DNA from 2 places in the Lactobacillus sp. W8093 genome. Region 2 is predicted to be linked to the other one. Evidence: a T-box and tRNA genes for the amino acid it is inferred to sense, from the RefSeq annotation. Region 2 holds a T-box; the other holds one or more tRNA genes.
The links. A T-box is a leader RNA that pairs with one kind of tRNA and senses whether it is charged. The one in region 2 lies ahead of leuS (leucine--tRNA ligase), so its partner is inferred to be a tRNA-Leu.
Positions count from the first base shown of each region.

Region 1: it has a tRNA-Leu gene. The T-box ahead of leuS (leucine--tRNA ligase) is inferred to sense a tRNA for this amino acid. The anticodon was not compared.

Region 1 covers NZ_JACFRL010000012.1:20,397-41,481, forward strand. The annotation lists gene ligA (NAD-dependent DNA ligase LigA) at 1-1,150, opposite strand, end outside; gene pcrA (DNA helicase PcrA) at 1,195-3,438, opposite strand; gene H3T47_RS08375 (glycoside hydrolase family 73 protein) at 3,518-4,165, opposite strand; tRNA gene H3T47_RS08380 (tRNA-Leu) at 4,331-4,416, opposite strand; gene H3T47_RS08385 (ABC transporter ATP-binding protein) at 4,490-6,241, opposite strand; gene H3T47_RS08390 (MarR family winged helix-turn-helix transcriptional regulator) at 6,319-7,002, opposite strand; gene H3T47_RS08395 (SprT family protein) at 7,101-7,574, opposite strand; gene H3T47_RS08400 (glycosyltransferase family 32 protein) at 7,576-8,274, opposite strand; gene H3T47_RS08405 (oligosaccharide flippase family protein) at 8,277-9,707, opposite strand; gene H3T47_RS08410 (CDP-glycerol glycerophosphotransferase family protein) at 9,718-10,860, opposite strand; gene H3T47_RS08415 (CPBP family intramembrane glutamic endopeptidase) at 11,070-11,723, shown strand; gene H3T47_RS08420 (aldo/keto reductase) at 11,760-12,608, opposite strand; gene H3T47_RS08425 (CPBP family intramembrane glutamic endopeptidase) at 12,902-13,642, shown strand; gene H3T47_RS08430 (ClbS/DfsB family four-helix bundle protein) at 13,845-14,384, opposite strand; gene H3T47_RS08435 (amino acid ABC transporter permease) at 14,554-15,207, opposite strand; gene H3T47_RS08440 (amino acid ABC transporter permease) at 15,224-15,862, opposite strand; gene H3T47_RS08445 (glutamate ABC transporter substrate-binding protein) at 15,859-16,674, opposite strand; gene H3T47_RS08450 (amino acid ABC transporter ATP-binding protein) at 16,686-17,423, opposite strand; gene H3T47_RS08455 (GAF domain-containing protein) at 17,757-18,206, shown strand; gene H3T47_RS08460 (calcium-translocating P-type ATPase, PMCA-type) at 18,305-20,974, opposite strand.
Region 2 covers NZ_JACFRL010000007.1:81,670-90,812, forward strand. The annotation lists gene H3T47_RS06110 (polysaccharide biosynthesis protein) at 106-1,749, opposite strand; gene leuS (leucine--tRNA ligase) at 1,845-4,259, opposite strand; T-box leader at 4,295-4,487, opposite strand; gene H3T47_RS06120 (phosphatase PAP2 family protein) at 4,544-5,206, shown strand; gene H3T47_RS06125 (cupin domain-containing protein) at 5,256-5,744, opposite strand; gene H3T47_RS06130 (tyrosine-protein phosphatase) at 6,033-6,779, opposite strand; gene H3T47_RS06135 (MDR family MFS transporter) at 6,921-8,375, opposite strand; gene metK (methionine adenosyltransferase) at 8,405-9,143, opposite strand, start outside.

The DNA of each region.
Region 1 (21,085 bases), on a different contig from region 2:
CAGGAATAATATCGCCCGCTTTGTGCAACATAACGGTGTCCCCAATGCGAACATCCTTTTGCTGTAATAAATCGGCGTTATGCAAAACAGCATGTGAAACAGTTGTACCAGCAAGTTGCACCGGATCCATGATTGCAGTCGGCGTTACGACACCTGTACGACCAACTGTCCACTTAATTTCATGAACCACTGTTTGTTGCTCCTCCGGCGGAAATTTATAAGCTATTTCCCAACGTGGTACTTTGACCGTATTACCCAAATCTTGTTGTAAATTCAGAGCATCAACCTTTAAGACGATCCCATCAATACCATAATCCAGAGAATTTCTCTTTACCGTATATTCATCAATAAAAGCGAAGATTTCAGACATTTTAGCAATTCTTCGACCAGTTTGATTAGTATGAAAACCCAGCTGGGTCATTTTCTCAATTGCCTGATGCTGGCTTGTGATTTCTTGCGGTGGATTAACCCAAGTATAAATAAATGTACTTAAATGCCGGTGCTTAGTGATACTTGCATCCAGTTGCCGTAAAGAACCAGCAGCAGCGTTACGGGGGTTGGCAAAAACCGATTCACCTTTTTCGTCGCGTTCAGCATTAAGTTTAGCAAAAGGCTCTTTACCCATATAGCACTCACCACGAACTTCTGTGGTCAATTTTTCTGGTAGGGTTTGCGGAATATCTGAAATAAATTTGGCATTGGGAGTAACATCTTCACCGACTTGACCGTTACCTCTAGTAGATGCCCTAGTTAATTTACCATCAGTGTATTCTAACGCAATCGATAAGCCATCGATTTTTAATTCCACATTATAAGCAACTTCATGACCAATTTGTTTTCGAACACGATTATCAAATTCTTGGAGTTCTTCTTTAGAAAAGACGTCGCCCATTGAAAGCATTGGAATCTCATGGGTTACTTTGGTGAACTGGTTGTCAATTTGTCCACCGACTTTTTGCGTTATGGAATCTTGCGACACCAGCTGAGGAAATTCCTGCTCTAATTGAACTAAGCGATTATAATTTTTGTCATACACATTATCTTCTACCTCTGGGGTATCCTTGGTGTAATACGCGTTGGCCCATTCGTCCAACTTATCTCTCAGCGCAGCAACTTCTTTTCTGGCTTCATCAAGAGTTAAATCAGCCATTTTCTTCCTCCCGATTAAAAAATATATTTAAACTTCTATTTTTATTATACCTTTTTAATTGGTGCAAATGCTGCAAGAAGCCGTTTGATTCCTTTACCACTAAATGCAATATCGAGCTCCATATCTTCACCTTTACCGTTAACTTTGGTGACAACGCCTTTACCCCAAGCTTTATGTTCAACTTGGTCTCCAACGTTCCAGCCCTTCTTCTCGGCGCCAACGGCTCCAGATGGTTTGACTTTGGGTGTATATACCTGTGCTCGAGCACGCTCATCACTATTAGCAAATGGTGCTGTTGTAGTTTGAAAATTGGTACTAGTTAAGTCAATTGGCACAGAATTTTCGGTGTTCAAATCTTCTTGATCAATTTCTGCCAAAAATCTTGAAGGCAGGTTATTTTGCATCCGCCCGTACATCATCCGTGAATATGCGTTAGTTAAAAACAACTCTTGTTTAGCCCTGGTAATGCCAACATAGGCCAGTCGTCTTTCTTCTTCCAGCTGGTCGTCTTCCATTAAAGACCTTGACAAAGGAAAGAGCCCGTCTTCCATTCCGACTAAAAAGACCACTGGAAATTCCAACCCTTTTGCCGCATGCAAGGTCATCAATGCTACTTGATCATCATTATTGGCCAAATCATCTTGATCACTTAAAAGAGACACTTCAGCTAAAAAATCGCTAAGTGCGTTGTCATCTGCAGCACTTTCTTCATATTCATCATCAAAACGCTTTGTTACCGATAGAAATTCATCAAGGTTTTCCAGTCTGGTTTCAGCCTCAATAGTATGTTCAGCCTTAAGCGCAGCTGTATAACCAAAATCCTGCAAGACTTTTTCAGTTAGACCGGTAACGCTATGACCTGCAGCATAACTAATTGCATCACGTAATTTAGCTCCGAAGTCGCTTAATTTGGCGGCGGCGCGAGGTGAAACTCCCGACATATTTAGATGATTAAACGCTTCGAGAAGCGTCAAATTATTTTCTTGGGCAAAATCCAAAAAGCGGCGTACGCTCACTGGTCCAATACCTCTTTTGGGAGTATTAATAATCCGGTTAAAACTCATTGTGTCACTCGGATTAGCTACCAGCTTCAAATAAGCCATAATGTCCATAATTTCTTTTCTATCATAGAATTTATGACCACCAACTATTTGATAGGGCACATTTGACTTTACAAAAGACTCTTCTACAGTTCTGGATTGCGCATTTGTACGGTATAAAACCGCAAAATCATTGTAAGACCGCTTTTTAGTTTTAACTTCTTCCTGAATTTTAGCAATAATAAAATGGGCTTCATCATCGCCGCTTTGAGCACGATAATATGTTACTTTGGCACCCTCACCTTGATCAGTCCACAAGTTCTTAGCCTTGCGGTGACTGTTATTCTTAATAACCGCATTCGCAGCTGCTAAAATATGACCTGTTGAGCGATAATTTTGTTCAAGCTTAACTGTTTGAACACCGGCATCACGATAGTCCTGCTCAAAATTCATAATATTTTCCATATTAGCGCCGCGCCATCCATAGATAGACTGATCAGCATCGCCCACAACACAAATATTTTTGTATTGGGCTGCCAGTGCGTGACATAACTCGTATTGGGCTTGATTAGTATCCTGATACTCATCTACCAAGATGTAGCGAAACTTGTTTTGATAATAATGTAAAACCGTACTATCGCTCTTGAATAAAACCAAAGTCTGCATAATCAAATCATCAAAATCCATAATTTGATCGTGCTTTAAGCGTCTCTGGTATTCCCGATATACCCTTGCAGTTATCTTTTCAAAAGGTGAAGCCGCACTAGCTGCATAGGCATCTGGCGTGAGCAAATCATTCTTTCCGTTAGAAATTGCCGCTAAGACTCTTCTAGGTTCATACATCTTCGGGTTAATATTTTGCTCTTTTTCAATGTGCTTAATCAACGTAAGCTGCTCTGCAGAATCAGCAATTGAAAAATTACCAGTATAGCCGATTTTTTCAGCATCCCGCCTTAAGATACGTACACAAAGAGCATGAAAAGTAGACATCCAAATGCTATCGGCACGGGCACCCAGTAATTTCTGTTCTCTTTGTCTCATTTCACTAGCTGCTTTATTAGTGAAAGTAATGGCTAAAATATTCCAGGGCGCAACCTCTTTTTCAGCAACCAAATAGGCAATTCGGCGAGTTAACACAGATGTTTTGCCAGAACCGGCTCCTGCAACAACCAATAATGGTCCTTCCGTAATCTTAACTGCCTTTTTTTGTTGTGGATTTAATCCTGTCAAAATTGATTCTGTGTTCATTCTGAATCCTTTCACCCCGAAAATTTATAACTATTTTATTGTACCAAAAATCATGACCATCTTTGGAGTTGATTGCACTCTATTTGTCAAAACGGTCAAGGTTGTATTCTTCAATTAATTTGATTAATTTATCAGCATAATTAGGGTCAGTGGCATAGCCGTCTTTAACCAAAGCGCGTGCCTGTGCCCGATAATTTTTGGCAGCTAAAACATGACTGTATTGGTTAGCATCCCAGCTGGTGCCTTTTTGAAACAGCCGCGCATGGGCCCTGATAGAAGCCTCATAAGAGTCATAAATTTGAAAGCGGGCTTTAACGATAATCCACTTACCCTTTTCAAATTCTTTAGTTTTTAAAACAGCCGAAGTATTGGGATTATTGCCCTTGACACCAAATAAATTATTATATTTTTGCGAAAGGTCACTTTTGCCATAATCGCTTTCAAGACAAGCTTGAGCTATTGTAATGCTGGGTAATAAATCAAAGGACTTATCAACTTCCTTGGCTATTGGTCCAATCTCCCTAATAAAAGCTTTATGCTGCCTGATTATTTTTTGTCTGGCTTCTTCGCGAGCAAGTTGCTCTTGTCTAATTTGCTCTGACTGAATTGCCTGACGACGATAATAGCGAAAAGCTGCAAACGCAACAATAAGTGCAAATAAAATAATAAACGTGCGGATAATGATCGCTGTGTTAGATAATTTTCTGCTTTTTCGTTTTCTCGCCATAGATTTTCCCTTGCTTTAAAAAATTCTCTTAATTAAGTATAACCTCTATTGGCTGTAAATTATGCAATGTAATTAATTTTTAAAATAAAAATAGTAAAAATTATACTTTCTTTGGTTCTTTAAATTAGGGCACAAAAAAAGGAGCTTCAGCTCCAATAAGTTTTATGCGGGCAAGAAGACTCGAACTTCCACGATCTAAAAACGATCACAAGATCCTTAGTCTTGCGCGTCTGCCATTCCGCCATGCCCGCAACACATTCAATACTATAACCCAAAATTAACTTTAACACAAGACTTTTCTTACTCATTTTAGCTAAAAATGGTTTAATTTACCATTTGCTCATTGACATACCGGGCATACAGGCTGTGATTTTGCATCAATTCATGGTGAGTACCGTGACCTGTTATTCTACCATGCTCAACAAAATAAATTTGGTCGGCATTAACAATTGTAGCGAGCCTGTGAGCAATGACCAACGTGGTGCGGTTGACCATCAATTTGTCAAGTGCCTGCTGTACTTTGCCCTCTGATTCTGAATCAAGGCTGGCAGTAGCTTCATCCAGCATCAATATTTTAGGATTTCTTAAAAAGGCACGGGCAATAGCTAAGCGCTGCTTTTGTCCGCCTGATAGTTTAATTCCTCGTTCGCCAATTTCAGTTTCCATTTGGTCAGGAAATGCCCGCACAAAATGATCAGCATAAGCCAGAGCAAGTCCATGCCACAGCTCATCGTCAGTTAATTTTTGATTTAACCCATAAACCAAATTATCACGGATTGTTCCAGAAAATATTGCACTGTTTTGTGAAACATACCCTATTTGGTTACGCCAGTTAACCAAATCAATATCCTGAATATTTTGGCCTGCAATAGTAAATTGACCGCTAGCCGGTTGGTAGAAACGCTCTAATAAAGAAAAAATGGTAGATTTACCGCCGCCACTTGGTCCTACAAAAGCGATTACCGAGTTAGGTTTAGCAGTAAATGAAATTGATTGTAAAACCGGTTCACCTTTTTTGTAACTAAAACTAACTTTTTGAGCAGTGAGAGTTTTATTAGTTAAATCGCAACTTTGATGCGACAAATTTTGTTCAGGCTTAATCTTTAAAATTGCCTGAATACGTTCGGTTGATCCTAAAGCCTTTTGAATTTGAGAAAAGAAAGTTGCAAAATTGGCAACCGGTGCAATTACATTAAATAAATAAAGCAGAAAAGCCACTAATGAACCACTTGTTAATGAGCCTTGACCCACTCTAATAATGCCAAAAGCTAAAATACCAGCGAAGGCAGCCATCATCAAGGTCATGATAATTGGCTGCAATACAGCTTCGACCCGCGCGTCGAGCACCCCGATGCCAAAGATTCTTTGGATCATTTTATTGCCCGCTTTTTGTTCGCACTCTTCACCATTACTGGATTTTATCAAACGGACTTCGGATAGTTTTTCACTGACAGCGCCATTAAACTCGGCAGTTGCTGATTGCAGCTTGCGTCCTAAACGCACCATTATGCGCCCCACTGGTAGTAAAATGATTACCACAATGGGCACGACCGTAAACATGAGTGTTGCCATTTGCCAATCCATGACTACCAAGATAATTAGTGAAAATAAAAGCTGAATAGCACCGGTAATAAAATTGGGAAATTGTGAGGCCAGTAAGTCTTTAATAATTCCCGTATCATTCACTAGCCGAGAGCTGCTTTCGCCGACTTTGTTTTCATCAAAATAAGTCACTGGCAGTTTAAGCAAATGCTCCCAAAGGCGTTCACGCAAACTCTTAACTACGCTCTCGCCAAAATAACGCAAAACATAGCCGCCCAAAGTTCCCAGAATTAACTGCAAAACAAAAACAACGATAATAATTATTAAACTTGAATAATTAAAACTATCCCATTTGCTTGTGTCTACCAGCACCTTAGTCAGCAAAGGCAAAGCCAAATTAGCAACACTGGTAATTAAACTAAGTATTAATCCGAGTGCAAATAATGATTTTTTAACGTTTAAGCTTTTTAAGAGTTCTAAAAAATCACTAAGTTTAACCATTTGCTTTTTATCTTGTCGTGACTTGAATGCCATCTAGGATACCGGCTTTCTGAATTTAGACTAAATAAAAAGTCTTTCAATTATCTATTGAAAAACTTTTTATTTTCTAATTATAAATCTTCATTTTCATTATGCCAGCATTTAGGGTAAAAGTCGCGGTTGTATTTGCGCATTTTAACAAATCTACAATAATTCCGCACACAATCATCATCCATATCAAAATCAGGGCGACAATGATGGTGTTTTGGCATATGTTTACACATTTTATGTAGCTCCTCTTTAGAACAATCATGATCTGCCGCATATTTACACCATTTCTTAAACTTTGCCATGCAGTCTGCCGGATCAACCATTTCCCCCATTTTTTCTTTGAAATCGTCATCCCAATTATTGCTTATTTTTTCTAATAATTGTCTTAGTTGCTTCTGTTCTTCCTCTGTTAGACCAGCAAAAAATGGTTCGGTATCCCGCTTATCTACCCACAGCTTTAATTTGTTAGCCTTTTCTCTTCCAGAATCAGTTAAATAAACCCGTTTTACCCTTTTATCTTGGTCATCAGTTTTACGGGTAATATCGCCTTTTAGTTCCATTTTTTTCAATAATTCAGCAAGAGAACCCGGTTTAAGAGCCAGAATCTCCGCTAAGTAATTTTGCGATAAGCCATCTTCAAGTTTTAAGACAGCTAAAACCCGTTTTTGCCCTGATATTGGTCCCTTGTTCTGATATAAATAATAACGACTGGCACGCATTATGTAATGAAGCTGTCTCATTAAATCATCACTTAATTCACTCATAATTAATCTCCTTTAAATTAAAAAAGTTAGGTACCTAATATTTATAATTTCATTATAGTTTGGTACCTAACAAAAAGTCAAATTATAGCAAAAGATTTTTAGTGTAAATTAATGGCTAAATTCTGCTTCAACAATTTTAATTTTCCCCCGCATCTGCCACAGGCAAAGCGCCGCAAGTTAAGCCGCCGGACACGTAAAAACTCTTGGCCGCATTTGGTGCAAACATATAAATATTTTGCTTTCCTAGTCCTTTTTAAGCCAATATCCGGTGCATAGCGCGAGCCTCCTACTGCACTAAGCAAAGTTTTAAAATCTTGATCTTGATGACGGTAGCCTTGATGACTTAAATGCAAGTGATAATGGGTTAATTCGTGTTTAATAATGCCAATCAATTCCCGGAAATATTGCGGTGCTAAAAAATGGGCGTTAATCTCAATATGATGATCGTCTAAATGATAGCGACCACCGGTTGTGGTCATCCGGTAATTAATTTTTACTTGGTGGTTAAATTGCCTGCCAAAATACCTGAGAGAAACTTGCTCCACTAAATTTTGCAATTCTGCTGCAGTCATATTATCTGAAAAGTTTGGCATAAAGAGCTGCCTCTTTTTTAGTCTTAATCCTGACTTTAAGAGCCGTAACCAATTTTCTTTTTAAAGGTTTAGCACCTTCCATCCACGTGCCGGTAAACACATGAATAGTTTTTGATTGTGCTGACGGATTACAAAGAATACCATCAGGATAAACATGGATTCCTGCTTGCAACTCCTGCTCTTGGTTATTTGGTTGGGCACCATACTTATTTTTTAAAATATCAGACATAGAAACCGTATTAACACCTGCCAGTTGGTCTTGCTTATCAAAGGTAAAATTGCGGTCATCATAATAAGAAAGCATGTCCTGAATGAGAGGATGTCCCTTTTCAGCTCCAAAGACTGCCGTAAACGGATTCTCTTTATTTTCAAAGCCAACAAATGCCTTATTATTTAATAAATCATGCAAATCATCCAGCACCAAGACATCAGTATCCATATAAATGCCGCCCATTTCGTAAACGGCCTTAGCCCTGATATAGTCGGAAACAAATGCCCATTTTTTTGCTTGATAAGCCTGCTCAACATATTTATTTTCGTGAATGTCAAAATTATGCTCATTCCACTCAATAATCTGATAGTCTTGCAAATGTTTTGACCAAGTTTTCATACAGCGCTGAATATTCTTGGGTTTGGGATTGCCGCCTACCCATACATAATGAATTATTTTCGGAATCATAACTAACCTCGAGTAAAAAACTTTTTCAATAACAATATTATGTCTTGGTTAAAATCAAGTTTAAACAAAAACATCAAAGCAATGTACAAAACAAACATAATAATTGATTTGAATAACATATTAAGAAAAGCAGATGCAAACATTTGTGGTAAAAAGAGCCCGACTGCTAAAACAATAATAGCAATTATAAAATATTTGGGAATTTCACGAAAAGAGTATTTAAAATCATAGCCATCGCGAACTATCCATAAACGCAAGACTAATACAATGAACTCGGTGATTAAGATCGCAATCATTGCCCCCGTGGCGCCGTAAAGCTGATCTAGAAAGTAGCTCAATACCACTTCTAACACAGCGCCGACTATCACTGGAATAGCATAGTCACGATCTCGGTGATTAGCAAGTGCAAATTGATTGGCAAATACCCCGCCTGTAGGAATCATAATGATTGTCAACGCAAAGAAAAACATCAGCGGGGTCATAGGAATAAATTTATGACCAAAAAAGAAGGGCACAAATTCTTTAGTATTAGCCATTATGATGACTGCAAACAATGTTCCCAGCATCACGGTTGCTTCCAAAGACTTTTTTAAAATGACCCTTTGTTCTTTTTTACCTTCACCCGCCATTTTAGGCATGATGACTAAAGAGATACTGGTAACAATTCCTAAAACCATATTGGAAATTCGTTGCGAATTATCATAATAAGCAACTTGGGTCGAATTTTGAAACAGTCCTAATATCGGTTTATCAAGCGAGGTATAAATTTGGGTGGCAATTTGCGGAATTAAAAGGGTAATGATTGCTTTAACAGTTGCGCGGTATTGATAAAAATGCTTGACGGGTCCACCAACATAGCGGTGAATGTCAAACCAAAAAACAAACGATCCTAGCATTGTAGAAACTGACATAATCAACATGTATTTCCACAAGTCACCCGGATTTTTTACTAATAGTAAGATTAAAAAAACAGATACTAATTTAACAGCAGTATTTTTCAAAACTACCCGGCCGAAATCTGCCAATCCCTGAAAAAACCAGGAAATATCTACTTGAGCTGAAATCAGATATGGCACCATTAACAATAAATATTGACCGTACTTAATCTTAAAAAAGCTGGTCACAGCAATTAAAATACCAATAGTTACAATTCCGGCAATTGCTTGAAAATACCATAAGCCCCAGAATGCCTTAGTCAAATCTTGCTGATTGCCAAAGGCCCTGATTTGAGAAATTGTCCGCATTCCAATATAGGAGACAGAAAGCGTACAAAAAATCATCAAAAACTGCACAATGTTGTTAACATTGCTGTAAATACCGTAAGTTTTAGGACCCAGAATTCTAGAAAGATAAGGAACCGTTATTAAAGGTACTAATACTAGAAATATTTGGTAAACCGCATTATATAGAATATTTAAAAAAGTTCTTTTCACAATTCTCCCTCTAGTATTTTTTTGTCATTAAAGTGAAAACCTGCTCACAATATGAAGCAGACTGCACCTCATTGGTTAAATTGCGCCAATATTGTCTTTTAGCTTGGTAATGGTCTGGAGCAGCAACTGCTTCTAATAATTGCGTTTGCGTATTAACACATTTACCGGGAACCACCTCTTTAAATGGTCCAAATAGCAGCCCTCGAGTTTTTTCATATTGCTCAAGATACGCGGTTATAAAAACAATAGGCTTATTCAAATTGAGATAGTCAAAATAAATTGAAGAAAAGTCAGTAATCAGAAAATCAGTGCTGCCCAGCAATTCGTACAAATCATAGTCATGCTGGTACAAAAAATCGTTGTTAAGAAAACTGATATTTGAAAAATGACTGTGCTGCTTTTTGAATAAACGCATTTCGTAGGGATGCAATTTAACAATTAAAAATTGGTTTTTGGCCTTTAAACTGGCATTCAGCTTTTCCACATCAAAATCGGGTAATGCCAAAAAATTACCGTCCTTAATGCGATTCATAATTTCTTCATCCGCCATTTCATAGCGAAATGTGGGCATGAAAATTCCAATTTGTGCCTGAACATCATCTTGGCCAAATAATTGCTGTAAAAGTTCTTTTTTCGTCACTGCCGGTCTGGTTAAGGCGTCAAGACGGGGAAAGCCAACTTGGCGATACTTATTGGTTTCAATACCAGTGCACGCACTCATCAGAGTTTCATAGAAATCAGAACTGGAACAAACCATATCGGCATTTCGCCGCCATAATCTGGCATTGCGCTCATCAGTTTTATAATCAGTATTATTAGCCATGATGCCCATTCTCTTGAGTGGAATACCATGCCAAAACTGGATGCTAATTTGCTTACGGTGAATTTTAAACGGTTGGTGTGTCGTAAAAATGTATTTTGCTGCACCAATTTGTCTCCATGTTTTAAGTGGTAAATGTGAGGATGGCCAAGGTTCCACCAAAGCAACATCATATTCCGGATGGTGCTGTCTTAAATATTTGGCAAACAGATAGCCGTTAGACCCGGAACGGCCGGCACCATTCAAAATTACCACCTTATTTTCCTTGATCCTTGTAAGTTTAGCTCCGATTCTCATTAAATTGAGATATAGCCGAAATAAAATATTTTTCATTATTTAACTTCCCAAATTCTTATTCATTATAAGAGTACAGAAAAAGCCTGAGAGAACTCAAGCTTTTTTGCTTTATTTTTCTGTTTTTTAATGATTATCACTCAGTAAAACTTCAAAAACGTTCATTCTGGTAACAAAAAGCAGTTTGCAAATCTATTATTTACTATTAGAATATGAAATGTTAAATAGAGCTTAAACAAAGGAAAAAAATGAACACCAAAAATTCCGTTTCTAACAAAGTTATAGTAATATATCTCGTCATCTTTTACATTTGGTGGACGATTGAAGAACTCGCATATTGGAGTTATACCAGCAACACTTTAGCACAGGTTTTACTAAGTTCATCAGTCAAATTACTTACTTGGAGTATCCCGGCATTTATTTTAATTAAAAAATATTCTCATCAACTCAAAATCGGGTATCCCCAACTATTCAAAAATCGTTTTAAGCCATCGCCATATTTAGTTGGTATCTTTATTATGGTAACCTATTTGGCTATTATACTTTACTTTGAAAACGGCGGTTTTAAAATTAATCCTAATTTTAGAGCCAGTGATTTCATTGATAAATTTTTAGTGGTTGGAATTACTGAAGAATTAGTGTTTCGCGGTTGGCTTTTAAATGCTCTGCTTAAGAAAATGTCAACTTGGCTGGCTCTCATCGTTAACAATTTACTCTTTTTGTGTATTCATTTGCCAATTTGGTATCAGACCCATACTTTGGTAGCTAATTTTACCTCGGGTGGTTTTATCAGTGTTTTTATTTTGGGCTTGATATTCGGGCTGCTATTTATCAGAAGCAAAAACATCTGGGTTCCGATTGTTTATCATATGCTTTGGGACATAATCGTGACGATTTTTTAAAAACAAAAAAGACAGTGAATATTCACTGTCTTTTTCTTAATAAATAGCTAATGGTTCCTTATGATCCGGCTTAGGATAAGCATGTTCTAACTCCTGTAAATCTGCAGCAGACAATTCAATATCCAAAGCTTTCATATTTGATAACAGGTGAGTTGAACTACTGCTTTTTGGAATGGCTAATGTTTCGTCCTGTTGCATTACCCAAGCTAACAAAATCTGGTATGCACTGGCATGATGCTCAGCCGCTACTTCTATGACAGCCTGATTTTGCATCATGGTGCTACCCATCTTGGGTCCACGACCTAGCGGACTATAAGCTATGAGAGGAACACGATGCTTTTTTTGCCACGGAAGCAAACTAAACTCAATTCCTCTGGTTTCTAAATTATAAAGATCCTCATTAACCGCGCAGTTTTTACCATGTGGCAGTTGCCATAATTCTTGCATATCAGCAATATCAAAGTTTGATACGCCCCAAGAGCGAATAAGACCTTCATCTTGTAAAGACTGCAGTTCTGCCACGGTTTCTGTTAAAGGGACCATGCCCCGCCAATGATAAAGATATAAATCCAGATAATCGGTTTGAAGTCTCTGCAAACTTGCAGTCAAACTTTGACGCATTCTCTTTGCAGAAGCATTCTGTGGCAGCACTTTGGAAATTAAGAAGATATCAGAGCGCTGATAGTTTTTTATAGCCTTGCCTACCAGTAATTCAGAACGCCCATTGCCATACATTTCGGCGGTATCAATTACCTTTAATCCAGCATCAAGACCAGCACGGATAGCTTTTATCTCCTCATCTTGTACTTCTGGATCATCTCCCATTTCCCAAGTGCCAATACCTAGTGCTGGCAGAACTTGGTCGTTAATTGTGACACTTTTCATAAGAAACCTCCTTATGAACAACACCCAACTTTATTTGTGTATATATAACTGATGATATGTAGGTACATGATTTACATTATAATAAAACATATTCTAAACATTTATACCTGCTAGAACCAATTGTAACACCACTCGCCTGCTTTATGCGCGAATATGTCCCGTATAATGCCTATACATCTCTCTTTTAATGTGACGCCACTTTACTTACTTGATAATGTCTTTTTATGTGAAAGCGGAGTAATTGTTTTTTATTTATTATCAGTATAAAATCAAACTTAAAGAGGTAAATTATAATGGTAAATAATTTCAAAAATTCAGATAAATTATCTGGACAAAAATGGTTGATAATACTACTGGCAAATGTAATAGCCTATTGTTGCTTGATCATGCCTGGTATACAAGTACCGGAGTTTTTAGTTTTTGATGAAAATCATCCTACTTTAGTAGCCGCCGGTTTTCAAATTTTGGTAGTAACTGTCTTTTTACTAATTCAAATTATCGGTGTACAAATTGCTACTGGACGAAAATGGCATGAACTTTTTCATATTCCTCACGCTAAAGAATGGCTGTGGGTATTAATTTTCTTTATTTTTGCTTACATAGTTTCTGTTTTATCAGGAATGGTTTCGCAAAAGCTATTTGGCTCGGTGTCAGGTAATGCCGCTGCCGGACTGACAATGAACACCCCCAATGTTTGGCTAATCTTTATCTATCAGCGCTTTAGCAGTGCAATTCAAATTATGGGCGAAGAATTCTTAGCAATCATGCCGCTTTTAGCAGTCACGCAATTAGTTAGTGCAATACACTGGCCCCATCCGTTACTCTGGGGCAATATCGCCTCGGCTTTAATTTTTTCATTACTACACTTATCTACTTATGATTATAATTTAGGCTATGTTATCTTGGGGTTAGCATTCACACGTTTAGTATTAAACTGGGCTTTTATCAAAACAAACAACATGTGGGTGAGCTTTTTAGTTCACTTTCTATTTGACACTTTAGCTTTTTTAATGTTGCTACTGGTAACAAAATAATTACTAAAACTTGCTTTTAGTTTATATCATAACTGCTAATTAAAGTGGCAGTTATGATTTTTTATTTATTCGGAAATTTAACCAGCAAGCTTGATATTTAATGCAACATTATCTATTAAGAAATCAAATGTCAAATGCTTATTTTTAATAGAATTACAACCAAATAAAAAAGCCGCTAGCACCACATGCTAACGGCTTGATCTTATTTTTTCTTTAATGAACGCTGAAATTTACGCAATTTCTTTAACGCCCAGTCATAATGACTAGAAGTGTTCGCAATAAAGTATGTAGCTAAAGCATTATTTCCAGTCCACGGAAAAACTTTCTTTTGAAAAAGTTGCTCTTCAGAAAAAGTGTCTAGCAATTTCATTGTTTCTTTATGGCTTTGAGCTAATAACTTTTCTGCCTCTGGCAAAGAAGTAGTTTGGTGTTTTTGCCAAAATTGCTGGTTCATTTCACCATAATTGCGCCAATTATACCCTGCCGGCAAGAAATCCTGCTCTTTACCAGATTGATTATTTTTAATCCAGTCTAACAGCAACCTTTGCCATTCATATAAATGGACCAATACGTCGCGCACATTATGATCTCGCTTCCAGTGAGCTTCTTTTAGTTTGCTCGTGTCGAAGTTAAAGTCTTCAGACCGTGCTTCTTCAGGAAGATTAGCAATCAAATCAACAATCTTTTGATATGAAGAATTACTAGCTTCAATCAATTCTGTTTTTGTTTTTGGTCGTGGCATATTTTTACCCTTTATTAAAATCCCAATTTTTTCAACTTTTATCATTTTAGCATAGAGTATTTATTTCTTGGAAAAATTTTATTAATTTGCACTAATTATGCAAAGACAACTTGGTAATAAAAAAAGCATAATACTAAATTGTAGTATTACGCATTTTATTCTTATTAATTTACGATAAATGCTTACCAATAGCACTACCAATAATTGATAATGTAAAGCACACAACAAAATACAGGACTGCCAAAGCAGCAAACATCGGTAAGATGTAGTTTGCATTTTGCCCATAAATCACCTGCGCATGTTGCATCATTTCCGGCACAACAATGATCGTCGCAAGTGAAGTATCCTTAATCAGAGAAACAAACTGACTGATAATTGTCGGAATCATGTTTTTATAAGCTTGAGGTAGAACCACATGCCAGAGCGCTTGAACAAAAGACATGCCAGTTGACCGTGCACCTTCCATTTGCCCGATAGAAACTGATTGAATACCTGAACGCACAATTTCAGCAATCATACAAGATTCAAATACCGTCATCGCTATTATTGCCGCAGGGATTGTCTCTGGTCTTAAACCAAAGTTCGGTAAGCCAAAATAAGTAAAGAAGATAATCAACAGCAAAGGAATATTTCGAATAATATCAATAATAAAACCTACAAAAGCCGAAAGATACTTAATTTTAGTGTATCTGATTATTCCTAAAATTGAACCAATAATAAAACTTAAAACAACTGAAATTACAGATATGTAAATAGTTACCCAGAGGCCCATTAACAAAAAGCGCACATTAAGCCATGAAAAGGCATTAATCCAATTTTGCATTTTCTAGTACCTCCTTTTAACCTAATTTCTTTTCTAAGTGTCGCATATAATAGCTAAGCGGCAATGTCACTATTAGGTATAAAACCCCTACAACCAAATAACTGTTAATGGTATCAAAGGTAGTAGATGCAATTGAGTTTGCCTGATACATTAAATCGAATCCAGCCACAAAAGCTAAAACCGATGAATTTTTAACCAAGTTAACAAACTGGTTACCTAATGGTGGAATGACTATTTTAAATGCCTGAGGTAAAATAATGTAACGCATTGCCTGCCAATAAGTCATGCCAGTTGACCGCGCACCCTCCATTTGTCCGCCAGAAACAGATTGAATTCCTGACCGAATTGTTTCTGCAATAAAAGCGGAAGTGTAAAGTGTTAAGCCAATAGTTCCCGCAGTAAAACCATTTATTTTGACCACATACATAGGAATTACTAAATAGAAAAACATAGTAATTACAAGCAAAGGAATGTTACGCATAATTTCCACATAAGCATGCCCAATTACACGCATTACTTTACTTGGAACAACTTCCATAATTGCAAAAATTGTTCCAATTATTAAACTGAAAAATAGAGCAATTACACTGGATAATACTGTCCAGCCCAAGCCAATAAACAGCTGGGTGCTGAATTTTGAAAAAATATTAATCATCGGCGATACAGCTCCTTATACTTAAATCCTGGAACATCGCCAAACCACTTTTTAATTAAGCGATTGTATTCACCGTTATGCTGCATTTCAAGAACTGCCTTGTCTACAGCTTCAGTAAATGAGGTTTGTCCCTTATTAACCGCAACACCGTATGGTTCAACAGTAAAGGTACCGCCACGAACTTCGTAGCCCGGATTTTGCACCGCTAAACCAAATAAAATCCCGTTATCAGTAGTTAGAGCATCTCCTTGATGTGACTTCAATGCATTCATTGCTTGAGCGTAATCCTGCAATTCGATCACTTTTGCTTTAGGAGCTACCTTTTTAATGTTTGCAACCGAGTTGGCACCCACAACACCGATAACTGTCTTACCATTTAGATCCTTGGTACTCTTAATTGGAGAGTTTTTAGGAACTAACAGAGATTGACCGGCATCAAAGTATGATTTTGAAAAAGAAATAATCTTTTTACGTTCTGGCGTAATTGACATAGTGGCAATTACGGCGTCGACATTACCATTCTTTAACAGTGGGATTCTGGATTGAGAGGTAGTAGTGACAAACTCTGCCTTGCCACTAGGTCCCAAAATATGTTTGGTAATATGTTTAGCCATATCAACATCAAAGCCCTTTTGCTGTCCGTCTTTAACATCAATTAAGCCAAAAAGCTTAACGTCACCTTTAACACCCCAAACAATAGTATTAGATTGCTTAGCATTTTTTAAAACGGATTGATCATTAACGCTTTTACCACAGCCGGTTAACATTAAAATACATGCTAATAAAGGAAGTAGCCAAAATTTCTTTTTCATGATTGGCCTCCTTAGTGAGAAATGATTTTACTCAAAAATTGTTGTGCCCGCTCCGTCTTAGGCTGTTTAAAGAAGCTCTCGCTATCGTCATCCTCAACAATCCGACCTTGATCCATAAAGATAACTCTGTTAGCTACCTCTTTGGCAAAGCCCATTTCGTGAGTAACAATTAGTGAAGTCATTCCACTTTCATTAGTAACTCGTTTCATAACTTGTAAAACGTCATCAATCATTTCCGGGTCAAGAGCAGAGGTTGGTTCATCATATAAAATAAGCTTTGGCTTCATTGCCAAGGTCCGCGCTATCGCGACACGCTGCTTTTGACCACCGGAAATCTGTGACGGCATATTATGTGCCCATTTCCGCAGTCCAACCATATCAAGTAAGTCTAAAGCCTGTTTTTTATTTTCATCTTCAGGAATATGACTTACTATTCTAGGCGCCAACATGATATTTTCAAGCACATCTTTATTTTTATATAAATTAAAGTGCTGGAAAACCATGCCAACATCACTACGTAAAATATTAAGATTGGTCTTAGGATCTGACAGATCGTGACCGTTAACTATTAACTTACCTTTCTGGATTGTTTCAAGGCCGTTTACGGTACGTACCAGAGTACTCTTACCGGAACCAGATGGTCCAATCAAAACCACCGTCTCACCTTGATCAATCTCTAAATTAATGTCGTGCAATGCATGAAAATGGCCATAAAATTTTTGCACATTATGGAATTCAATCATCGACATTGTCATCGCCCCTTTCATAATCAATGCATGAAATAATAAGTTATAGAAACCATTTTACTATACCAGTTAAGAATTTTAAAAGTTATACACGTTTTTTAATAAAAATTTATAGAAGCACATGTTTAATTCACATTATCTCAAAAGTGAATTTTGCACTGCTATATCAACAAATTTAAAGTTTTTGCAAAACTTTTTATGTTCATTAATAATATTTTACCGGTAAAAGTTGCCAGTAATAATTAAAATTATCTGGTAAATAAACTAGCTCTATTTGCATATTACCACTTTTAAATTCAAACAAGCTGGATTACACTTTTTAGAAAGGAGATTTTTATGAAAAAAAGTGAAAATTATCAACTACTTTATAAACAAGCTCAAAGTCTGCTGCAAGATGAACACGACTTAATAGCCAATATGAGTAACATCAGTGCTTTGCTTTATAACGGCTTAAAAGATGTCAGCTACGCCGGGTTTTATCGTTATCAAAAGCAAGAGTTAATTTTAGGACCCTTTCAGGGCCCTGTCGCCTGCATGCATATTACACTCGGAAAAGGGGTTTGTGGGGTAGCAGCAAAAACGCGCAAAACTCAAATTGTGCCTGATGTCCACCAATTCTCTGGTCATATCGCCTGTGATGCCAATACAAATTCTGAAATTGTAATTCCTGTTTTAAAAAATAATAATCTTATTGCAGTGCTTGATCTTGACAGCAATAGCTTTAGCAGATTTGATCAGGTGGATGCAGATTACTTGTCGCAAATTGCCGCTCTTATTTTAAACTAAGCAACTCACTTTCAAAATATACACAAAAAGATGACAAATTTGGTTAATTAAACCCAAATTTATCATCTTTTTTTATAAGATATTAAATTTTAGTTGTGCTATTTTTTACCAGCTAAACGCTGACATAACTTAACGATTTCAACAATCAAAATCATGCAAATTCCAGCCCCTAAAACTATCAACCATTGAGTTGAATTTAATTCAGTCACATCAAAGAACTTGGTCATGAAAGGCAATTCAACAGCTGCCATGACAATAGCAGAAATCAGTATTGCCCAGTTAAACCATTTATTAGCAAAAGTTCTCTGGGAAAAGATTGATTGGTGAATGTATTTAGAATTAAAGGCGTGAAACAGTTGTATTAACCCTAAGGTGAGAAAGGCCATTGTCAAAGCATCAGCATGTTGTAAATTGGCATTACCCATGTGAGGACCAAAATTCAAGCCCAACTGGTAAGTAGTTAAAACAATACCCCCTTCTAAAATTCCTTGATAAATAATTGAACTCGCAACACCACCGCTAAAGAAGTTGGATTTTTTACCACGCGGTGCCCGTTTCATGATGCCTTTTTCAACAGGTTCAAGACCTAAGGCAATAGCAGGCAAAGTATCGGTTACTAAATTAATCCATAATAACTGTACTGGAGCTAAAATATCCCAGCCTAACATAGTCATCATAAATACTGTTAAAACTTCACCGACGTTACAGCTCATTAGGTAAAGAATGGCTTTTTGAATATTGCTAAAGACTTTACGTCCTTGCTTGACAGCTTCAACAATAGTAGCAAAGTTGTCATCTGCTAAAACCATGTCACTAGCGCCCTTTGATACTTCAGTACCGGTAATACCCATGCCAATGCCAATATCAGCTTGCTTTAAACTAGGTGCGTCATTAACTCCGTCGCCTGTCATAGCTACAATTTTGCCTTGAGACTGCCAAGCCTTGACAATGCGAACTTTATGCTCGGGTGAAACTCTGGCGTAAACATCAAAGTCAGTCACATGTTTTTCTAAATACTCATCGCTAAATTCATCAAGCTGAGCACCGGTGACTACTCGTTCATCTTGTCCCGGCTTTAAAATTCCCAGCCTTTCCGCAATTGCCTGTGCAGTTACCTGAAAGTCACCTGTAATCATAACAGTTCTAATACCGGCATTATGAGCTTCCACAATTGCCTTTTTGGCTTCTGGCCGTTCAGGATCAATCATCCCTACCAAACCAGCAAAAATTAAATCCTGCTCGACGTTATCAGTTGTAGGGTCATCATATAGCTGCTTAACAGGTTTATAAGCCAAACCTAGAACACGTAAGGCATTTTGTGCCATGTTTTGGTTTGAAAGCATAATTTCTTCTTTTTGTTTTTCGGTGATTGCAGTGACGTTACCGTCAAGATCAATGTGTGTAACACGCTTAAGCAGTTGATCAGGAGCACCTTTGACAGCTACGAAATATTGACCATTATTTTCGTTCACAGTACTCATCAACTTGCGCCCAGAATCAAATGGGACCTCTTGCACCCTTTTATGCTTGGCAATTAAATTATGCACATTAATTTTTTGATCAAGCGCATACTGAACTAGAGCAGTTTCAGTTGGATCACCCAAAAGTTTATTATTATCATCCAACTTGGAATCATTAGCCAAAACCATCGCCATTAGCGCATGATTATCCTGACTGATACCAGCAGCTGATTTATGGACTTCATTGTCGTAATATACCTGCTCCACTGTCATTTTATTTTGAGTTAAAGTCCCGGTTTTGTCGGAACAAATAATATCAGTAGCTCCCAAGGTTTCAACGGCAGGCAGCTTACGTACAATCGAATTGTGCTTAGCCATTACCTGTGTACCTAAAGCTAAAATGATGGTTACAATGGCAGGCAAGCCTTCAGGAATTGCCGCAACGGCAAGTGAAACTGCTACTAAGAACATATCAATTGCGAGCTTGTTAGTAGGCTCCGTTCCCTTTTTAGTAAAAAAGCCCACCACAAACACCACAGCGCAAATGAGTAAAATCATAATAGTGAGTGTCTTACCCAATTGGTTGAGGTTACGCTTTAATGGTGTATCCGTTTCGTCAGTGTTATTAAGCATAGTAGCAATTTTACCGACTTCGGTGTTCATACCAATCTCAGTAACGATACCTTCACCGCGCCCATAAGTGACATTAGTATTGGCAAATGCCATATTATCTTGATCAGCTAATGCTACTTTTTCTTCGTCAATAGTGGTTGAAACTTTGTCAACTGGAACAGATTCACCAGTTAAAGCTGATTCTTCGATTTTAAGGCTCTTAGTTACCGTTAACCTTAAATCAGCCGGTACTACATCTCCTGCTTCAAGCAAAACAACATCGCCGGGCAGTAATTCTGTACTTGGGATCTCCATAATTTGACCGTCACGGCGGACATGAGCATTAGGTGTTGCCATTTTCTTTAAAGCATTAATAGCTTCTTCTGAACGGGTTTCTTGAAAAACACCTAAAACGGCATTTAAAATGACCACGATCATGATAATAGCAGCATCTGTCCATTCTTGTGCCACAAAGCCTGACAGCAGTGCAGCCACAATCAAGACAATAATCATGAAATCTTTAAATTGCGCTAAAAATCGTTGCCAAATACTGGTTTTCTTTTTACTGGCCAAACTATTGGCGCCATATTTTGCGCGCAATTCACTAATTTGACTTGTTTTTAAACCTTGACTTTTTGATGTAGCTAACTCTTGAACTACATCATCAATTTTTTGATTGTAAAAATTCTGGGGCATTTTTACCTCCTAATAACAAAAAAGAGACTTATATGTACAACACACACAAGTCTCACTATTTAAGATAAGTCCAGAAGTATTTCTTCGGGTGTTGGGCTTATCGCAAGTAAT
Region 2 (9,143 bases):
TTATCTAGTACAATATAGTTCCTTGGCAAGGGCGCGCAGAAATGTTTTTAAACCATTTTTGCAAACAAAGAGCGTTATTATCAAATATGATAATAACGCTCTTTTTTATGCATGAATATGCAATTTTTCTAAAAGAGGTACGATCTTTTCTCCTAAAATCTTTTGTGCAAGTTCAGATTTTATTGCAGCAAAGGCGTAAAATAAACATCCAGCAATTACTGAAAGCAGGACAATTACTAACGATTGCAAACTACTCTTTGGACTTAAGAAAAGTTCTAATGCCCTTTCTAAAGCTAAGACTAATATGAACATCATTACTGAAAAGGCGGTAATGCCAATAAAACGCCTTCTAGTCCGATTTTGATTAAAATTATAGCCGATTTTAAGATGCTTCAGCGCCATAAAGATAATTACCAACATGCCCAAGTTAGTTGCCAGCAGAGGTCCATAAACTTTAAAGAGATAAATCATTGGATATTGCATCAGAATTTTGATAATTAGCCCTAAAACCAAATATTTTATTGCCAACGTATTTTCTGATAAGCCCTGTAAAATAGCCATCAATACAGTAAATAACCCCAAAGAAATAGCAGTAAAAGAAGAAAGGTACAGTACATTTGAACCTAATTGGTCGTAGCCATAAAAAATAGTGTAAACCGGGGTAGAAATTGCTGCCATCCCAAAAGCAGCCGGTATCATGACAAATAAGAACAAATCTAATGTATTACCTATTTGATCCGAAATTGCGTGAAAATCATGTTTCGTATGAGCTGCTGATAATAGCGGTATTGCAGTTACTGCCATCGCACTAGCTAAAGACACAATAATCATGATCAACTTATTAGCATTAAGTGCAAACAAAGCATACCAAGTTTCAATAGTATTGTTGCTTGCAGTAATTAAATTAGCAATCATTGGATGGAAAGTATATTGATCTACGAGATAGAAAAGCTGAATGCCGGCATCAATAATAATAAATGGAATAGCTTGGGCGATGATTTCAACAAATAAGGCCGAAGTTGAAACCTGAATTTCATTGTCGGAATTTTCTACCAATTCGTCAAGCATGGTTTTTCTGGAAAACAAAAACCACGCTAAAATAGCAATACCAAAAATCGCACCAATTGCAGCTGCAAAGTTGGACTGCACTACAGCATCCACAAAATTGCCGTGCTGCACCTGCATAATCACGTATGCAGTCAGCAGCATCCAAATAACACGGGCTAGCTGCTCGACAAACTGGGAAATTGCAGACGGCATCATATCTTCATAGCCCTGAAAATAACCCCTCATGATGCTCAATACAGGAATAATTAAAATGGCATACGATAGGCTGCGCATTACTTTTACCTGTCTAGGATCAACTTGGGCACCGTTAGAGGCTAAAAAAGGCGAAGCAAGGTACATGATCCCTGCTGAAATAATTCCTAAAATCACCATAAGAATTAGGCCGCGATGAAACAGTTTACGACCAACGCCATATTCATTAAGTGCATTATATTTTGCTACCTGCTTGGCAACAGCACCAGGAATTCCCGCAGTAGAAATTAAGATAAAAATACTGTAGATGTTGTAACTTCTTGCAGTCAGAGCGTTAGCAATATTACCGTAAGGTGACATCCAATAAAACCACGGAATTATATAGAGGGCACCTAAAATACGTGAAGTAATAGACCCAAAAGTCATCCACGCACTGCCTTTAATAAAAGTGTTTTGCGTATTTTGTTCTGCTGAATTATTTTCTCTCATTAATATTCCCTAAATCTTATTTACTAACTATATTATTGTGAATGAAAAAAGGCAATTAACAACAAATATACTTTGCACTTTAGGAAAAATTAACTTTATTTGGCTACAATATTGACTATTTTATTAGGTACAACAATGACTTTTTTAATTTCTTTGCCGCTTAAGAATTTTTGAACGTGAGGTAAGGACAAAGCTTGCTTCTTAACTTCTTCTTGAGCCATATCCTTTGCAGCTTTAAAGTTTCCTCGTAACTTACCATTGACTTGAACCATTATTTCAACAGTAGTTTCTACCAACTTAGCTGGATCATAGGATGGCCATTTGGCAAATGTAACTGATTCTTCGTGACCAAAGATTTGCCAAATTTCTTCCATCATGTGAGGAGCAATCGGAGCTAAAAGCGTAATAAAGCCTTCTGCATATTCTTTAGGAATTGTTTTAGCCTTTTGAGCAGCATTAATAAAGACCATCAATTGTGAAATTGCCGTATTAAAGTGCAGATCATCAAAATCTTCGGTAACTTTTTTAACAGTTTCGTTATAAATTTTATCTAAAGTACCATCATTTTCGTCAACGATATTTTCTTGAGGTATTGACTTTAAGTCCAAATCGTTAACAAATAAGCGCCAAACTCTGTCTAAAAATTTCTTTGTAGAAGCTGGACCGTTATCATCCCAATCGATCGAAGCATCAAGCGGTCCCATAAACATTTCATACATTCTCAGGCTATCCGCACCATACTCGTCAATCACATCATCCGGGTTAACAACATTGCCCTTTGATTTAGACATTTTGTCATGATCCTTCAGAATAAGACCCTGATTGTAAAGTCTTTGGAAAGGTTCCTCATTTGGTACAACACCCAAGTCATAAAGGACCATATTCCAAAATCTAGCATAAAGCAGGTGTCTAACGGCATGTTCAGCACCACCAATATATAGGTCAACCGGCATCCATTTCTGCAACAATTCATAATCAGCCAGTTTATTATCATTGTGCGGGTCAACAAAGCGTAAGAAGTACCAAGAAGACCCAGCCCAATTTGGCATAGTATTCGTTTCACGTTTACCTTTGCGGCCATTCTTGTCAACTACATTTACCCAATCCTTCAAGTTAACCAATGGACTTTCAGGAGTACCTGATGGTTTGATATCAGTAGCATGAGGCAAAACAAGTGGCAGTTCATCTTCGGGAACTAAAGTTGTTTCTCCATCTTCCCAGTGAATTACAGGAATTGGTTCACCCCAGTAACGCTGACGACTGAACTCCCAGTCACGCAATTTGTAATTAACCTTTTGTTCTCCAGCGTGATGTTCTTCTAGCCAAGCCACAATTTTTTTCTTGGCATCTTCAATATTAAGACCATTTAAGAAATCGGAATTAATGTGCGGACCTTCACCGGTATATGCTTCTTGAGCAATATCTCCACCCTTGATTACAGCCTTAATAGGCAAATTGAATTTCCGAGCGAACTCATAATCACGCGTATCATGGGCCGGTACAGCCATTACCGCGCCAGTACCATAGCTAGCAAGAACATAGTCAGCAATCCAAATCGGAATTTCCTCGTTATTTACTGGATTAATTGCATAAGCCCCAGTGAACACACCGGTTTTGGTTTTGTTTAAATCTGTTCTTTCAAGGTCGGACTTAGATTCAATTTGTTTAATATAAGCGTTAACTTCATCTTTATGACCAGCAGTCATAATTTTTTGAACTAATTTATTTTCAGGTGCTAAAACTGCATAAGTTGCCCCAAAAAGAGTGTCTGGACGCGTACTGAAAACGTCAAAGGTCTCTGTAGAATCTTTAACTTTAAAAGTGATTTGGGCACCTACCGAGCGGCCAATCCAGTTTCTTTGCATCTCCTTAATATTTTCTGGCCAATCAAGATTGTCTAAACCTGCTAGCAGCCGATCAGCATATTTGGTAATTCTAAGCATCCACTGCTTCATATTACGACGATATATCGGGTAACCTCCACGTTCAGTCTTACCGTCTACTATATCTTCATTAGCGACAACAGTGCCTAAATCAGGTGACCAATTAACTGGCGCTTCTGCTTCATAAGCCAAGCCGTTTTTATACATTTGTTCAAATGTCCATTGCGTCCACTTGTAGTATTTGGGATCGCAGGTTGCCAGCTCTCTATTCCAATCGTAAGAAAAACCCAATTTATTAAGTTGTCTTTTAAAATTAGCAATGTTTTCCTTAGTAACAACAGCTGGATCCTGACCAGTCTGCAGCGCATACTGCTCGGTTGGCAAACCAAACGCATCCCACCCCATTGGGTGAAGAACATTATAGCCCTGACTCCGTTTCATCCGTGCAACAATGTCAGTTGCTGTGTAACCTTCAGGGTGCCCAACATGCAACCCTTTACCAGATGGAAAAGGAAACATGTCTAGAACATAATAATTTTTCTTTTTAGAATCAGTGCTAGTTTTAAATGTTTGATTTTTTTCCCAATAATCCTGCCACTTTTTTTCAACGACTTTGTGATTGTACATATTTTCACCTCATAAAAAAAGCCCTATGAAACAATTCATAGGACGAATAATCGCGGTACCACCTAAGTTCCACACTAAAAAGTGTGACACTCACGCCCCTTAACGCGGATAGCAAACGATAGACTTGTCTTCAGGCTCAGTTCATAACTTGTTTTTCAAGTCTTGCATCAACCGACTCTTCTCTATAGAAAAACAAAATTACTACTAATTCCTGATCTTTCCTTTTTGACCAATAATGATTATAATTTACCACAAATGCTAAAAAAAACAAGGGGAGAAAGTTTTTGAACAAAACAATTCAAACAAAAAGAGATACCATAATACCCGCCACCATATTCTTAATTTTATATGCTGCATGGGCAATTCTAGTTGCTTCAGAAAACCAGTTTATTCATGAATTTGACCGGACTGTAATTAATATTATCTGCAACAATAATCCAATACTTATCAAATTTGCTACTGTTTTTACTAATCTGGGCAATACGAATGTGATTATGGTCGAAACCATTTTGCTGGTAATCGTCTTAGCAGTTTTTAAAAAGTTTGCCTATGCGTTTTTTACAGCCGGAACGATGATTGCTGCCAACGGTTATAATTGGATTATTAAACATGCTATTGCTCGTCACAGGCCTTTCACACATCATCTAGTTGCAGCACACGGTTATAGTTTTCCTTCTGGACACTCGGTTGGCAGTGCTACTTTATTTGGAATTTTAATTGTTTTAACAATTTTATTAATCAAAAATAAAGCGGCCAAATATGTGTTATGCATTGTTTGGGCCTGCTTTCCCATATTAATCGGATATACAAGGATTTTTAGCCACGTACACTATCCTTCAGATGTAGTTGGCGGCTTTTTAGAAGGGATTGCATTCTTACTAATCGGCTACTCCTTCTTATATCACTATTATTTAGAAATGCGCGCACAAGAAAACAGTTTAGTTTAAAACAAAAAGTTCAAACTTTTAGTAGTTTGAACTTTTTTTGTAGTCAGAATTAATCTTGAGCTAGACGGTCAATGACGTCTTTATATTCTGGATACTTCTTTAACAAATCTGCTTTTTTAAGCAGCTCAAAATCGTGATAATCAAAGCCGGGAGAAACAACACAGCTTACTAGGCAAAAGCTGTCAGGCTCGGTCACTTCCGAAGCAAAGATAGTATATTTTGGCACCCTAAACTGCAGACATTCACATTGCGCAACATTTTTTCCTAATTTAACCGCATAATATTTGCCCTCAGGCGAAATGCAGTGAATAGTAATTGCCTGACCATCGTGATAATACCACATCTCATCATGATTTAAACGGTGAAAATGAGAGCAATTCTTATCATCGAGTAAAAAATAAATTGAGGTGTAGTAGAAACGTTCTCCCTTGCTATCTTCGTCATAAAATTGCTTATCACTGGTATAAACTTGTCTGAACCAGCCACCTTCTTGATGGGGTTCAAGATTGAGACTTTTGATATATTCGTCGCGTTGCATTTTTTCTCCTTTATTCAAATTCTTGTTAGTTTTAATATCATACTAACTAAATTTAGCGCATTTTAGCTGCAAAGTCAGCTATTAAGTTGAATTTATTAGCAAAAATCAACTTGATAAAAGTTTTACTTAGTTATTTATTTTAATGATGAACATTTTATAAACTTTTAACTACAAATAAGAAGAAATATTTAATTTAGTAATTATAGTTTTACCGGTATTTTTACCTTCATATATTAATTACTTATTTAAAGTTAAACGCTGCATTGAGCATCTTTTTAAAATTGTGACCTACACTAAATAAATTTGGCGCATCTTATCTTTAAAATCAGCTGGTAAATTCAGTCCTTGCATAAGATAATTGTCAAAATCACCAAAGTTGCGCTTGATAGTAGCAAAATATCTTTCTAAATAAGCTTTTTTTACGGTTAGTGCAACCGCAACCTCATCTAGCTGCGCACTAGTTAAATGATCTTGCAAGTAGTCTAAAATTTCTTGATTTTCTTGTTTACGTGCCGGAATAGTTTCAAGGTAGTCCGCATAAATTTCCTCATCACTGACTCCTAAAGTTTTTAATATGAGAGCTGCTGCTACGCCAGTCCTGTCCTTGCCCGCAAAACAGTGAAATGCTGTTGGAGTGGGATCATTGATTAAAGTCAACAAAAATTGCCGATAACCTGTTTGTGCAGACTTCTCCATTACCAGTTCTTCATAAGTAGTTAACATATCTTCTTCCGCGCTATAACTACCAGAAATAATCGTTTCCACACTGGCTTGATTGACTTGAGCATCCTTTAACACATCAATTACCACGTAGTCTAGACCTGACCACAAGAAATCTGGAAATTGTTTGCGTTCATCCTGCCCTCTAAAATCGAAAACACGTTTAATTTGATATTTATCTTGTAGTTGCTCCTTTTGAAATGGGGTTAAATTATATAATTGACCACACCGAAAAAGCAGGTCATCTCTAACCTTTTTTCCTCCAGCACCGACATGTCCGCCTAAAGAACGCCAATTGGTAATTTGCCTTTCCATGCTATACTTCCTATCTGTAAATTTTTTGATATCGTCTATTATAATTTTTAGAAAGCGACTTTTCTACTATAGAGAAAAGTTAAATAAATAAAAAAACTGCTGATTTGGTTACCAGCAGGTTTTACTCAATATTTATTTTAGTTAGCTATTTTTTTGTTGTTTTTTATAAATGCAGTTAAAAATAATTGAAATTATAATTGCTATTAGAGAAACGCAGTAAACACCTTTTAAAGCGCTAAAGAGCACTCCTCTTAATTGTGGAATTAAGTTAGCGGCAAGCTCCTTTGCTTTAACTGAAGAAACAATTTTGTTCATCATTGATTGAGTTAAATTAGGACGATGAGCAAGTTGGTTTGCAACAATGGTGTTAAAGGTAATACCAAAAATTGAAACCATCATGGTTTGCCCTAAATACCGCATCAAAGTGTTAAAAGAAGTAGCAACACCGATATTTTCTTTTGAAACCAGCACCTGTGAGCGAACCTGTGATGCGGTTAAAACGCCACCAAAGGAAAAGCCATTTAATGTGGCAATCACACAGAATACCCAAAATGGCGTGTGTATCGGCACAATTAGCAACATGCAATCTGCTATTAAAAGAATGGTTAATAGTCCGAAGAAGGTTTTTCTTACGCCCCAGCGGCTAAGCATACCACCAATTAAGAATGAGCCAACTACCCACATTACTGAACTTGGCGTTACGGCAAAACCGGCTACAGTAGCTGAAGTACCGTTAATTCCCTGCATCCAGGTTGGTATGTAAAATTCAAAACCAATAACTACCCCTGCGATAAGCAGTGTAATCATATTGACGGCTAAGAACTCCCTGCCTTTGAGCATTGAAAGGGGCATTATAGGGTCTTCTGCGCGTTTTTCTTCATAGTAGAACACAATTGCACTAATAATGATTAAAGCAACTAGAGCAGCCAGCATAAGCGGCTTAATTGTCCCTAGATCCTGCAGTGTAAACATTAAGGTCAGAAGTAAAACTATTAACCAAAATGTTCCTTTAACATCAAGTTTGCTTTTCTTCTTATTCTTTGGTTCCTTAAGGAAAAAGATAATTAACAATAGGGCAATAATGCCAATTGGCACATTAATGTAGAAAACCCAGTGCCAAGAAAGATTTTGGACAATAAACCCACCAAGCAGTGGTGCAATAACTGATGCTACACCCCAGAAACCGGAATTAAGACCTAACATCTTGGTTCTTTTTTCCAAGCTGTATAAATCGGCGATAATGGTCATTGCCACCGGTTGAACAGCTCCAGAGCCTAACCCCTGAATAACACGGAATAAAATTAGTTCAACCATATTTTGTGCTTGACCACAAAGCGCTGAACCAATCACAAAAAGTGCTATTCCTAATAAAAAGATTGGTTTACGACCGAAACTGTCTGCCAATTTACCGTATAAAGGAGTCGATACAGCAGTCATAAACAAAAATATGGAAACAACCCAATTCATGATTTCTAATCCATTCAGATCAGAAACAATTGTCGGCATTGCTGTAGAAACGATTGTACCTTCAATGGCGGTCATAAACGTCGTCATAAAAATCGCAATCATTACTATTCGTATATTTGTCTTCTTCACAATCACAACCCCTTCATTAGCTGATAAAACTATTTATTTTCGTGAACAAAGTTTAAAAGTTCTTGAACTTTATCGGTTTTTTCCCATGGTAAATCAATATCGGTTCTGCCAAAGTGACCGTAAGCCGCGGTCTGTTCGTAAATTGGTCGCCTTAAATTAAGCATTTTAATGATCCCAGCCGGGCGCAAATCAAATATTTTACGTACTGCCTTAGTCAATAAATCATCACTAACTCTGCCAGTTCCGGCAGTATTAATCATGACTGAAACAGGGTGAGCAACTCCAATTGCGTACGCAAGCTGAACTTCACAGCGATCAGCTAGATCCGCAGCAACAATATTTTTAGCAACATATCTGGCAGCATAACTAGCACTACGATCAACTTTCGTAGGATCTTTACCTGAAAATGCACCGCCACCATGGCGAGCATAACCCCCATAGGTATCAACGATTATCTTACGTCCAGTTAGGCCTGAATCGCCTTTAGGTCCACCAATAACAAAGCGGCCAGAAGGATTAATCAGAAACTTCGTCTTTTCATCCAAGTATTTAGCTGGAATAACTTTTTTAATCACCAAATCGATCATTGCTTGACGGATTTCTTCGTTTGAAACCTGATCATCGGTTTGCGTTGAAATAACCACAGTGTCAACTCTTAAAGGTTTTTGCTGTTCATCATACTCAACCGTTACTTGAGCCTTGGCATCTGGTCTAAGCCAGCTTAAAGTGCCATCCTTGCGTAACTTGGCAACTTGTCTCATTAAGCGG